Regions from separate parts of the Streptomyces sp. NPDC021019 genome, predicted to be linked through region 1. Evidence: riboswitches for the same ligand, from Rfam matches in the RefSeq annotation. Region 1 holds a riboswitch; each other region holds the start of a gene.
What was found. Region 1 has a riboswitch for cyclic di-AMP ahead of ACH4RG_RS31940 (C40 family peptidase). Riboswitches for the same ligand answer to the same signal wherever they lie in the genome.
Positions count from the first base shown of each region.

Region 2: it holds a riboswitch for cyclic di-AMP, as region 1 does, so the genes downstream of both, ACH4RG_RS06195 (NlpC/P60 family protein) here and ACH4RG_RS31940 (C40 family peptidase) in region 1, are expected to answer to the same signal.
Region 3: it holds a riboswitch for cyclic di-AMP, as region 1 does, so the genes downstream of both, ACH4RG_RS18910 (peptidoglycan DD-metalloendopeptidase family protein) here and ACH4RG_RS31940 (C40 family peptidase) in region 1, are expected to answer to the same signal.
Region 4: it holds a riboswitch for cyclic di-AMP, as region 1 does, so the genes downstream of both, ACH4RG_RS35750 (M23 family metallopeptidase) here and ACH4RG_RS31940 (C40 family peptidase) in region 1, are expected to answer to the same signal.

Region 1 is NZ_JBIRQR010000008.1:201,104-204,257, reverse strand. Features, by position in the region: gene ACH4RG_RS31950 (LysR family transcriptional regulator) at 1-332, opposite strand, end outside; gene ACH4RG_RS31945 (LysE family translocator) at 406-1,065, shown strand; gene ACH4RG_RS31940 (C40 family peptidase) at 1,146-1,616, opposite strand; cyclic di-AMP (ydaO/yuaA leader) riboswitch at 1,620-1,805, opposite strand; gene ACH4RG_RS31935 (hypothetical protein) at 2,158-2,463, opposite strand; gene ACH4RG_RS31930 (ATP-dependent Clp protease proteolytic subunit) at 2,501-3,106, opposite strand.
Region 2 is NZ_JBIRQR010000001.1:1,314,167-1,317,320, forward strand. Features, by position in the region: gene ACH4RG_RS06190 (hypothetical protein) at 1-113, shown strand, start outside; gene ACH4RG_RS06195 (NlpC/P60 family protein) at 173-1,375, opposite strand; cyclic di-AMP (ydaO/yuaA leader) riboswitch at 1,374-1,540, opposite strand; gene pcrA (DNA helicase PcrA) at 1,810-3,154, shown strand, end outside.
Region 3 is NZ_JBIRQR010000003.1:326,890-330,043, forward strand. Features, by position in the region: gene ACH4RG_RS18905 (tyrosine-protein phosphatase) at 1-434, opposite strand, end outside; cyclic di-AMP (ydaO/yuaA leader) riboswitch at 877-1,037, shown strand; gene ACH4RG_RS18910 (peptidoglycan DD-metalloendopeptidase family protein) at 1,040-1,996, shown strand; gene ACH4RG_RS18915 (SGNH/GDSL hydrolase family protein) at 2,171-2,998, shown strand; gene ACH4RG_RS18920 (STM4011 family radical SAM protein) at 3,011-3,154, opposite strand, start outside.
Region 4 is NZ_JBIRQR010000012.1:82,662-85,815, reverse strand. Features, by position in the region: gene ACH4RG_RS35755 (aldo/keto reductase) at 1-20, opposite strand, end outside; gene ACH4RG_RS35750 (M23 family metallopeptidase) at 178-1,209, opposite strand; cyclic di-AMP (ydaO/yuaA leader) riboswitch at 1,221-1,373, opposite strand; gene ACH4RG_RS35745 (PP2C family protein-serine/threonine phosphatase) at 1,600-2,820, opposite strand; gene ACH4RG_RS35740 (MerR family transcriptional regulator) at 2,962-3,154, opposite strand, start outside.

The sequences.
Region 1 (3,154 bases):
AGGACCGGCGGCAGCAGATGGATCCCGGCCGTCGTGAACGTCCCCACCCGCAGCCTGCCGCCCGAGAGCCCGGCCAGCTGAGCCAGCTCGTGCCGAGCCTGGTCCAGCTCGTCCAGGACCCGCCGGGCCCGCTGCGCCAGCAGCTCGCCCGCCGCGGTCAGCCGCGCCCCGCGGTGGTGGCGCACCAGCAGTGCCGCCCCGGCCTCCCGCTCCAGTTTGGCCAGCTGCTGGGAGAGCGCGGGCGCGGTGTAGCCGAGGCGGGCGGCGGCCCGGGTGATCGATCCGGCCTCCGCGACCGCCACGAGCGCCGCGAGCCGTGTCGGGTCGTACATCAAAGCGTTCCTTTAGGCAGACCCAGAAGATTGCAAGTACACGCTAAAGGCTCCGCCGGTCCAAGGTGGACCCATGGACGCACAACTGATCGCCTTCACCGGGGTCGCCGCCGGCATGGTCGCGCTGCCCGGCGCCGACTTCACCGTCGTCGTACGCAACGCCCTGGCCTCGCGCACCGCGGGCCTGGCCACCGCGTTCGGCGTCGCCGGAGGACTGCTGGTGCACACCGCGCTCGCGGTCGCCGGACTCGCCGCGGTGCTGGTGACCATGCCGGTGCTCTTCCGTACCGTCCAGTTGCTCGGTGGTGCGTACGTGCTCTACCTCGGGATCAGCGCGCTGTACGCGATCCGCCGCCGGCCCTCTCGGGACAGCTCCGGCTCACCCGCCGCCACGCGGGAGGACGAGCCGGGGCGGCCCGCGACCGGGGAGTTCGGACGCGCGCTGCGCCAGGGGTTCCTGACCAACGCGCTCAACCCGAAGGCCCCGGTCCTCTTCCTCAGCCTGCTGCCCCAGTTCGTGCCCCACGGTCAGCCGCCGCTGCCCAGGACCCTGCTGCTCGCGGCCCTGGTGGTCGTGCTGGCGCTGATCTGGTTCCCGGCCGTCGTCCTGCTCGTGGACCGGCTGGGCCGGTGGCTGCGCCGCCCGCGTACCGCCCGCGCCATCGAGGGCGGCAGCGGTGTGGCGCTCACCGGTCTGGGACTCGCCCTGGTCACCGGCCCCCTGCTGCGCTGAGGGCGCGGTGGCCGTCGCGGACGGCGGACAGCCCAGGGCGGGCCGGGCCGTCCGCACGGAAAGAGCGTCCGGCCGGTGGGTCAGCGGACCCGTCCGTACCAGACGCTCTTGGACCAGATCTTGGCCAGTCTCACCACGTCCCCCGATTTGGGGGAGTGCCAGATCTTCCCGGCCCCGGCGTAGATGCCCACGTGGTAGACGCTGCGCCCCGAATGGAAGAAGACGAGGTCGCCGCGTTTGCGCTGCGACTTCCCGATGTGGCGGGTCTTGTTGTACTGCTGCTGTGCCGTGCGGGGAAGCTTCTTGCCGGCCTTCTTGAACGAATAGACCGTCAGCCCCGAACAGTCGAAGCGGCTGGGACCGGCCGCTCCGTACTTGTAGGGGGCCCCCTTCTTCGACGCGGCGACCTTCAGGGCCTTCGTCGCGTGGGTGGCGGCCTCGGCATCGCTCACCAGACCGGGCGCCAGCATCGAGGACGTCACGGCCAGGGTGAGTACCGAGGCCGTACCGACCCGGGCGAACAGAGACGGGACATGAACCTGCGCAGACATGCGCAACCCTTCGTCAGCCGCCTGTGAAGGATGACCTGTCGGGTTCGGGCTGGCGAAGTTGCCCGGCCGCTGTCGCGGCTTCACCCCGAGGGCTTCCCGGTCTCCCGGGCGGCCCGTTGTGCTCGGGTCCTCCACTCCTGCCGATCCACTCCTGTCGACCAGTCATCCGGGCGGCGGCAGGACTCGGCGTCCGCCCGGACCGCCCCGCCGCGGTGGCGGGGGCTTGTCGTCCCAGGGATCTTGACTCACCCGGTGCCGGATTTCCGAGCTGAAACAGCGGTTTGTGAGTCTCCTCACCACTGATCCATTCGGGTGGACAGGTCGGATTCAGGCTCGCCCACGAGCCGGGCGGACACCCTCGTACCAGCGACGAAAGGGCGCATTTCGAGTACGGACCGCGCACCGAACGCAAGTTGAGCCGTCGCTCGGGCGGGTGATCGTCTACGCCGAACGAGCGAGACGAATCGGTCCCGGGGCCGGGCGTGTCGTGCGCGGGGCCGACCGGCCCGCTCCCGTGACGCGCTCCCCCGCGCGGGGCAGGTCAGTTCACGGGCGGCGGCATCGCGACCCGGCCCGCCCGGCGCTCCCCGTCCAGGACGCGCAGGGCCCGCGCCAGGGTGGCGGCGTGGATCCGCGACTCGCCGCGCTCGTGCATCAGGGCCAGGGCGTCGCGCAGCGTGGCCGCCCGGGAGGCCAGGGCCTGGGCGGCCCGCAGCGCGCTGTAGGTGTCGCTGCCACGGGCCGGGTTGATCCGGCCCACCTGGTCGAGCACGGCCAGATAGCAGTCGACGAACTCGCCCTCGGCCCGGGTCAGTGCGGGCAGGGGCGGGAAGTCGGTTGGCTCCATCGGCGTCTCACCTCGCGTCGTGCGGCGGCCGGGAGAGTCAGCGGTTCTCCATGACGTGGTCGACCAGCCCGTTGGCGAGGGCGGCCCTGGCGTCGAGGATGGTGTCGCGCTCGATGTCGGCGGTGACCTGCTCCGCGGTCCGGCCCGTGTCCCGGACCAGCATGGCCGCGAACATCTCGCGGGTGCGCACCAGTTCGCGCGCGTGGATCTCCAGGTCGGACGGCTGGCCCCGCATCGGTTCCTCCATCGCGGGCTGCTGAATGACTACCCGCGCGCCGGGCAGTGCATGTCGGCGCCCCTTCGCCCCGGCCGCCAGCAGGGCCGCCGCGTATGAGCCCGCCTGCCCCAGACAGAAGGTCTCCACCTCGCAGGTCAGGAACCGCATGGTGTCGTAGACCGCCGCCATCGCCTGGAACGTGCCGCCGGGGGAGTTGATGTAGAGCGACAGGGGCCGGTCGGGGTCGGCGTGCTCCAGGTACATGAACTGGGCGATGAGGTCGCTCGCGGCGATGTCGTCGATCGGGCTCCCGAGGAAGACGATCCGCTCGGACAACAGCTTGGAGTACGGGTCCAGCGTCCGGGTTCCGTTCGCGGTGCGCTCGGTGAACGACGGCAGTACGTAGCGGGCGGCGGGGCGGATCATGGCGGTGCCTTTCTCCTGGAGCTGACCGGCCAGCTGTCCGTCCGTAAA
Region 2 (3,154 bases), on a different contig from region 1:
TCCTCGCCCTCGTCTACGTCAAGCGGGACGACGAGACGGTGGACAAGGGCGCGTTCGCCGCGGTCGGCGGACTGACGGCCGCCAACATCTTCATCGCCACGGTCTGGACCTGAGTCCGCGGAAGCGTGCGCCCGCTCCGGGCCGGGCGCACGCCCCGCGCGGGGCGCCTGCCCTACGCGGGGCGCACGCTTCCGTAGATCGGCATGGAGTAGATCGATTCCTCGCGCACGTTCGCACCCGGCTTCGGGGCGTGGATCATCATTCCGTCGCCCTTGTAGATGCCGACGTGGCTGATGTCGTCGTAGAAGAAGACCAGGTCTCCGGGGAGCAGGTCGGACGTGGCGACCCGCGTCCCGAACTCCACCTGGTCCCAGGTCGTCCGGGGCAGGGTCACACCCGCCTCCCGCCAGGCCGCCTGCGTCAGCCCCGAGCAGTCGTAACTGGAGGGGCCCGACGCGCCCCACACGTACGGCTTCCCGATCTGGGCGCGGGCGAAGGCCAGGACCTTCTCCGCCTTGGCGGCGTAACCACTGTCCGTACCGGAGCCGGAGCCGGAGCCCGGATCCGTTCCCGGACCGGAACCGGATCCCGTACCCGAACCGCCGCCGGACTCCTTCGCCGCCTCTTCGCGGGCCTTCTCCTCGGCCTCGGCCTTCTCCTTCGCCTCGGCGGCCTGCCGGGCGGCCAGCTTCGCCGCCTTCTCCTTCGCCTCGGCCTCCTTCTCGCGCTCCAGCTCCGCAAGCCGCGCCTTCTCCTCGGCGGTCAGCCTCGACAGCAGGCCCCGGGCCTCGGTGAGCTTGGTCTGCACGTCCTTCTTGCTGGAGGCGAGCGTGGCCTGCGTCTCGGTGAGGGTCTCCAGGCTCTTCACCGCCTCCGCGCGCTTCTTCGCCGCCGAGGCCTGCTGCGTACGGACCTCGTCGACGGCCTTCTGCTGCCGTTCCGTCGCCCGGTCCATCAGCCGGCTCTGGTCGAAGTACCCCTGCGGGTTGTCCGCCAGGAAGAACGTCGCCGCGGGCGCGATGCCCCCGTTGCGGTACTGGGCCGCGGCGTAGGAGCCCAGCGCCCGGCGCGCCTCGTTGATCTTCTCGGCACGCTTCGCCACGTCGGAGAGCAGCGTGTCGACCTTCGTCTGCTGGGACGCGGAGGCGGCCTTGGCCCGGTTGTACTCCTGGGTCGCGGTGCCCGCCTGTCGGTACAGGGCGTCGACCTTCTTCCGCACTTCCTCGATGGCGGGCTTCGGCTCCGCCGGTGCGGCCGTGGCGCTCTGCGTGGAGAGCAGCGTCACGGAGGCGAGCGCGGCCGTCGTCAGCCCGACGGCGGGGGTGGTGGTGCGCACCTTCGTGCGCGGCTTGCGATGCGATGCCAAGACCGGCATCTCCTTCCGTGGACCGCCTACCGGGTTAGCTGTCGGGTTCGGACGGAACGGAAGGCTGTCCTACGGTCCGGACGCGAGGGCACGGACCGATTCACCCCGGTGCTGCGTGTGGGTCCCCGGTTCCGAACCACCGGCGCGGCAGGACGGATTCGGCAGAGGTGTCCGTCAGGCGTGGTTCGCCTCAGGGAGGTACGGATCACCTGATCGAGCACGCTAGCCAACCGGCACCGCCGCTGGGAAGGACGATGAGCGATATGCCCGATACATTTTCGTGACCTTTCCGGATCGGGCGTCCGGCACCCCCTCCGACCGGGCACTCCTTCACGGAACGTCGCCGTCCGGTCCCCGTGCGTACGGGTGGCGGTGTGGTGTGAGCGGCCCCTTCTCGCCTTCGGCGGAAGGTTGTCAGTCCGGCCGCCTAGACTCGGGAGGCGATGAGCAGCCTCTTTGACGACAGTTTCCTGACCGGCCTCCAGCCCGCGGAGGACGGCCCCCCGCCGCCCCCCGAGGACCACGCGCCCGAAGCGGTGCCGGAGGGTCTCTTCGGGGGCGTCTACGACGCGCCCCCGCCGCCCCGGGACGGGTACTACCGTGACGGTCACGCGCGCCCGGTGATCGACTCCGCCGCCCTGCTCGACGGGTTGAACACCGAGCAGCGCGCCGCCGTCGTGCACGCCGGGTCCCCGCTGCTCATCGTCGCCGGAGCCGGCTCCGGCAAGACCCGCGTCCTCACCCACCGCATCGCCCACCTGCTGGCCGAGCGCGGGACGCACCCCGGCCAGATCCTCGCGATCACCTTCACCAACAAGGCCGCGGGCGAGATGAAGGAGCGCGTCGAGCAGCTCGTCGGCCCCCGCGCCAACGCCATGTGGGTCATGACCTTCCACAGCGCGTGCGTCCGCATCCTGCGCCGCGAGTCGAAGAAGCTCGGCTTCACCTCGTCGTTCTCGATCTACGACGCCGCCGACTCCAAGCGCCTGATGGCCCTGGTCTGCCGCGACCTCGACCTGGACCCGAAGCAGTTTCCGCCGAAGTCCTTCACCGCCAAGGTCTCCAACCTCAAGAACGAGCTCATCGACGAGGAGACCTTCGCCGGGCAGGCCATGGACGGGTTCGAGAAGACCCTGGCCCAGGCGTACGCGCTCTACCAGGCCCGCCTGCGCGAGGCCAACGCTCTGGACTTCGACGACATCATCATGACGACGGTCCACCTCCTCCAGGCCTTCCCGGACGTCGCCGAGCACTACCGCCGCCGCTTCCGCCACGTCCTCGTCGACGAGTACCAGGACACCAACCACGCCCAGTACACGCTGGTACGCGAGCTGGTTGGCCCGGCCGGGGAGGCCGACGCACCCGCCGAGCTGTGCGTGGTGGGCGACGCGGACCAGTCGATCTACGCCTTCCGGGGCGCGACCATCCGCAACATCCTCCAGTTCGAGGAGGACTACCCGAGCGCGACGACGATCCTCCTGGAGCAGAACTACCGCTCCACGCAGACGATCCTCTCCGCCGCCAACGCCGTCATCGAGCGCAACGAGAGCCGCCGCCCCAAGAACCTCTGGACCAACGCCGGCAGCGGCGCCCGCATCACCGGCTACGTCGCCGACACCGAGCACGACGAGGCGCAGTTCGTCGCCGACGAGATCGACCGGCTCACCGACGCGGGCGACGCGAAGGCGGGCGACGTCGCCGTCTTCTACCGGACCAACGCCCAGTCCCGTGTCTTCGAAGAGATCTTCATCCGCGTGGGCCTGCCCTACAAGGTCGTCGGCGGTGTGC
Region 3 (3,154 bases), on a different contig from region 1:
ACCCGGCTGTGCTCGGCGGTGCGGTCCAGAATCGTCGCGCGGTACATCCGGATCATGCGGTCGACGCCCTTGCCGTGCGCGAGGACGGAGCGCAGCTGCTCGATGTTCCCGTCGCTCACCAGCCGCCAGAACTCCGCGCCGTCGGCCGGGTCCGAGAGCGGAATGCTGACATTGCGGACACCGGCCAGCTCGATGTCGTATCCGTCGAGCCGGTGGTCGGCGGAGTGGCGGAAGTCGAAGATCGTGTGCAGCCCGAGCCCGCCGAGGAAGACCGCGTCCTCGGCCGTGGCGTGCGCCAGGTGGCCGCTCCGGTAGAGCCGCCCGAAGGCGGTGCGCCGGCCGTCCGCGGTGGGGAGCCCGCCCACGTCGCGGAAGTTGCGGACTCCGGTCAGCGCGGTCTCTGTCGGCGGGACCTGCGGCACCTGTTGCGTCACGGTGGCTCCTGGGATCTCTGGCGTCGGCGCGGCTCGCCGGCGAGGGCGCTCCCGTGACGATACGACATCGATTCGACGGAAAATCATCACGGTCGCACCCCGGTGCGGAGTACCGGGGCCGCCGACCTGACCCGGCGTCAGCGGCGAAGCCGAGCGCATGTCCGTATTGGTGCATTTCGCAGAACATGCCCCGCTAATGGGGGAGATGGGATTTCGGAGGTGAGCGGGATCATATTCGTGACGGACCGTGGTGAGCTCGCCCCGGAGTATTCCCGTTGCCCGTACGGAAATCCAAGATCCGTCATCCACGGAGTGTGACGGGAAGTCCGGGGAGAAATTGAATCGATGATTCCGGTGAGCAACCGATGGCTTGTTCTGCTCGTCCTCGCTCGTTTACGGTCGCCGCAATCCGGACGGACCGCCTAATCCTGCCGCCGCCCGGAATTCGCACCCACCCACTCACGCGTGGCAGGAGCGGGGGAACCAGGTAAGCCGCCGGTCCGGAGCGATCCGGACCGGCTCGGGGTGAAGTCGCCGCAATGCGACCGGGCATCTCCAGCCCGAACCCGACAGCTCACCTCGCAGGCGCCGGAGAGGAACTTCCCATGCCCGCAAAGGGTAAGCACCGTCGTCCGAAGTCCGGCCCGATCTCCCGCGGCGTCCTCGTCGCCGGGACCGGCGGCGCCGCACTCGCCCTCCCGCTCATCGGCGCCACCGTCGCGAACGCGGCGGACCGGGCCGCTCCGGCGGCGAAGCCCGCCGCCGCCTCGGTCGCCGCCGCGCACACCGCCCCGGCCACCGCCCCCGCCGCGTCGAAGGCCGCCACGAAGACGTACGCCGTCGTCTCCGGCGACTACCTGGCGAAGATCGCGGCCGAGCACCGGCTCAAGGGCGGGTGGGAGAAGCTGTACCAGGACAACCGCTCCACCGTCGGCGAGAACCCCAGCCTGATCCACCCGGGCATGAAGCTGACCCTCGGCGCCAAGGGCTCCGCCCCGGCCGAGAAGTCCGCGGCTCCCGAGGCCGCCCCGAAGAAGGCCGCACCGGCGCCGAAGGCCGCGCCGAAGGAGGCCCCGAAGGCGGACAGCGTCTCCGCCGACGACTCCGAGGGCTCCGGCAGCCCGTCGCGGACCGGCTCCTCCGAGGCCACCGGCTCCGGCTGGTCCGCCCCGCTGGCCAGCGCCAACGTCACCACCCAGTACCGGGCTTCCGGCGCCAGCTGGTCCAGCGGCTACCACACCGGCTCGGACTTCCAGGCCTCCTCCGGCACCCCCGTACTCGCCATCGGCCCGGGCACCGTGGTCTCGGCCGGCAACAGCGGCTCCTACGGCAACGAGGTCGTCATCCAGCACGAGGACGGCATGTACTCCCAGTACGCCCACCAGTCCTCGCTCAACGTCTCCGTCGGTCAGACCGTCACCGGCGGACAGCAGATCGGCCTCTCCGGCTCCACCGGCAACTCCACCGGCCCGCACCTGCACTTCGAGGTCCGCACCGGCCCGAGCTACGGCTCGGACATCGACCCGATCGCGTACCTGCGTCAGCACGGCGTCTCCGTCTGACGTATCCGTCCGACCGGACGCGGCGAGAAGTGGTCGAGGGGCGGTGCGCGGCGGCGCACCGCCCCTCCGCTTATTCCGGCTTTACCAAAAACTGACCGGGTGGTCTATCTCACCACCCGTCAACCCCGTATTACGGTCGCGTAGGTCACATCGCACGATGCAGGATATGTGCTTGTGGCAGACGATTCGAGAAACAATCAGCAGCACACCATCGGGTCGTACGCGGCGATTGGCGACAGTTTCACCGAGGGCGTCGGCGACCCCGGCCCCGACGGGACCTATCTCGGCTGGGCGGACCGCTTCGCGGTGCTCCTCGCCGACCGGCTCCCGGCCCCCGACGGGGCGACCGGCCCCGAGGGCTCCCCGCACGGGAACTTCCGCTACGCCAATCTCGCCGTACGAGGACGTCTCCTCGACCAGATCGTCGAGGAGCAGATCCCGCGCGCCAAGGAACTGGCCCCCGACCTGGTCAGCTTCTGCGCGGGCGGCAACGACATCATCCGGCCCGGCACCGACCCCGACGACCTCGCCGAGCGCTTCGAGCGCGCGGTCGCCGACCTGAGCAACGCCGTCGGCACGGTCATGGTCACCACCGGCTTCGACACCCGGGGCGTTCCGGTGCTGCGCCACATGCGCGGAAAGATCGCCACGTACAACGTCCACCTGCGGGCCATCGCCGACCGCTACCACTGCCCCGTGCTCGACCTGTGGTCGCTGCGTTCCGTGCAGGACCGGCGCGCGTGGGACAACGACCGGCTGCACCTGTCGCCCGAGGGCCACACCCGCGTGGCGCTGCGCGCCGCCCAGGTCCTCGGCCACGACGTGCCCGCCGACCCCGACCAGCCCTGGCCGCCGCAGGCCCAGCGCAGCCCCTTCGACGCACGGCGCGACAACATCCAGTGGGCCCGCGAATACCTCGTGCCCTGGATCGGCCGACGGCTGCGCGGAGAGTCCTCGGGCGACCACGTCGAGGCGAAGCGGCCCGACCTCCTGCCGCTGTAGCCGTCCAGCCGGTCAGGGCTCCAGCAGGGGGAGCGCTCGCCGGGACGGGCCCGGCACCACGAGCCCGTCCGGCGGCGTGCCCCCGCCCGGGGGGTGCCCTGCCGGGATCCGCTCCAGGACACCGCCCGCGAACACGTCGTACAGCGGCAGCGACTC
Region 4 (3,154 bases), on a different contig from region 1:
AGGGTGCGCGGAGAAGTCATGTGGAGGTTCAACGGGCCGGGGCGGCGACGGTATTCCGCCGCCCGCCGGACCGTACCGTCCCCGGACAGACCGGCAGCCCTGACGTCGGGGGGTGTGCGTCAGGGCTGCCGGGGTTGCGGGGCGGCGACGAAGGACGTCAGCCGCGGGGCCGGGAGGTCAGACGTTCAGGCCCTTGCTGTTGAGCCAGGCCATCGGGTCCATCGCGGAACCGCCCGCGGTGCGGACCTCCAGGTGGAGGTGGACGCCGGTGACGTTGCCGCTGTCGCCCATGCGGCCGATGGTCTGGCCGGTGGTGACCTTCTGACCGACGGAGACCTCGATCGAGGACTGGTGGGCGTACCAGATCTCCGTGCCGTCCTCGAGTTCGAGGACCGTGCGGTAGCCGTACGAACCGGAGTAGCCGGCCGACGTGATCGTGCCGCTGTGCACGGCCTTGAGCGGCGCACCGGCCGACCCGGCGAAGTCGAGACCTGTGTGCTGGCCCGAGGACCAGAGCGCGCCGGACTGACCGTAGGTCGAGGTGATCGTGTACGAGAAGGTGGGGAGGGAGAAGCTGGCGGCGAGCTTGGCCAGCCGCTCGGCCTCCTTCTTCTTCTCCGCCGCTTCCTTGGCCGCCTTCTTCTTCGCGGCGGCCGCGGCCTCGGCCTCGTCCTGCTGCTTCTTGGCCTCGGCGGCGGCGCTCTCGGCCGCTGCCTTCTCGGCGGCGGCCCTGGCCTCGGCGTCGGCGCTGGCCTGCTGCTGCTCGGCCTGCTGGAGGATGCGGGCGCGCAGCGCCTCGCCCGCGTCGGTGCCCTGCTCGGCCTCGGCGGTGGTGAGGCCGGCGGTGGTGAGCGGCGCGGACGCGGCGACCGGGGCGGGCTCCGCCTCGTCGGACATCAAAGACCCGACGCCGGGAAGGGACTTGGCGTCGGGGAGGTTGTCCACGATGGAATCGGGAAGAGAGATGGAGACCGGCGCCTTGTCCTGCGCGGTGGCCATACCGCCCGCACCGACGGCCGCTATGACACCGACTCCGAGGACGGTGGAGCTACGGGCCAGACCACGCTGCTTGGCCACGCGGTGCTTGCCGCGCACGGGACGGATGGACTCCGCGGTGGGGTTCCACTCCTCCCAGGTGCGCTCCTCGCCACCGAAGATGTCGGCACGGAAGGGTGACGGGGCCTCAGGGGCAGGCTTGTTGGACGCCACGTGGGCGCACTCCTTTCCTTCCTTCTCGCCTACCGGGTTAGCTGACGGGTTCGGAGCAGGAAGGTCTCCTACGGGCCCCTCCGTCTCTCACGAGACGCAGGCGTCCGATTCACCCCATGTAGGTGGTTCCCCGGTTCCCTTGCGGGATTCGGCGCTCGCGCGCGGCGCCGTCTCTGACGACGGCTGTGACGACCGCGCTGCGTTATCGAACGTTAATAGACGGACAGGCCCTATTCCAAGCTGTTCCTGTTGATCATTAACGAGCACGGCAGGGATGTACGGGTGGCAACCGGGCGCAATCGGGCGACTTGACCGCGACTCAGCCACATCACTTTTTCTGACGGTGTGTCAAATGTTATGCGGAGCGGCGCCCTTCGACTACGCACCGTGTCATCGCCCGGCGTCATCGCCCCGGCCCACGATCTTCACCGTCGTCCGGGGCACGGGCTGCCCCTCCGCCGGCCGCCCGACCGCGATGAGCGCCATGTCGTCCGTGGTCCGCCCACCGGTGTGCAGTCGTACGTCGTCCGTCAGCGCCGACAGCAGCTCCTCCGGACCGGGGAAGATCCGGCCGCGCAGCCGGGCCGCCGGATCGTAGAAGACCCCGTTCGGGTCCCGGGCCTCGGACAGGCCGTCCGTGAAGGCGAGGAGCGTCGCCCCGGCGGGCATCGCCCACTCGTCGGAGCGGTCCGGCCACACCCCCAGGTCCATCCCCAGCGGCATGGCGGGCACCGAGGGCGCCAGCACCTCCAGGGCGCCGTCGGCATGCAGCAGGATCGGCTCGGGGTGACCGCGGTTGACGAGGCGCAACGAAGCCGAACCGGGCGGGATCTCGGCCAGCACGGCGGTGACGAACCCCTCCATGGCGTCCAGCCCGTACCGCCGCGTCCCCTCCCGGGCCAGCGCCCGCTCCAGCCGCTGCGCGACACCCTCCAGCGAACGCTCCTGCTCGGCCGCCTCCCGGAACGCCCCGATGATCACCGCCACCGCCTCGACGGCGTCCAGCCCCTTGCCGCGTACGTCGCCGACGACCACACGCACGCCGTACGGGGTGTCCGCGACGGCGAACAGGTCGCCGCCCACGAACTCGTCCGCCTGGGCCGCCTCGTACCGCGCGGCCACCTGGAGTCCGCCGATCCGCTCGGCCGGGGTCGGCAGCACGGCCCGCATGGCGGTCTCCGCGATGACCCGGGCCGAGGCCAGCTGCTCGTTGCCGCGCCGCACGACGCCGTTGATGACGAGGGCCAGCACCGAGGCCGTGAGCACGGTGATCAGCTCGATGATCGGGACCACCTGGGTGGTCGTCCCGTCGGAGAGCCGCATCGCGATGACGGAGAGGACCGCGGCGATCCCCGTACGGACGGTCCGGGTCTTCGAGAAGAACGGCGCGGCGATCAGCGGGGCCGCGACGAACAGGGGGACCGCGGTGAAGTTGGGCGGAGTCAGCGAGTCGAGCACCAGCCCGCCGAGGATCAGCAGGGCCGGAAGCAGCCGGACGAACCGCCCGGTGCGCCGCCCGTCGGACGTCAGCTGGCCCTCCCGGGACCCGAACACCACCCGGCCCACGGCGTCGAAACTCCCCGCCGTGGCACTGCGCCGTTCGTCGGCCATCCCCACCTGTGCACTCCTGCCCGGTCCACCCACGGCTGCGGACGGTACCGCGCCCCGCCCGGGCTTCCCGCAGCCGCGCCGAGCGGCTGCTCCGCATCGGCCGAATAGAGGGAAGGCGGGCGGAGGTCCGGCCTTCCGTGGTCAGTCGGAAAGCCGGTGTTCCGCGTACACCGTCAGTGCGTCCCGTACGAAGGCGGCGGTGCCGTCCCCGTAGCGATCGTAGTTCTTTCCGAAGCGGGGATCGGCGACATACATCTCGCCGAGCCCGATCACGTACGAACGACTGGGCGCCTTGGCCGAGGACAGCCAGGCGCAGTGCCGCCGCGCGAGGTCC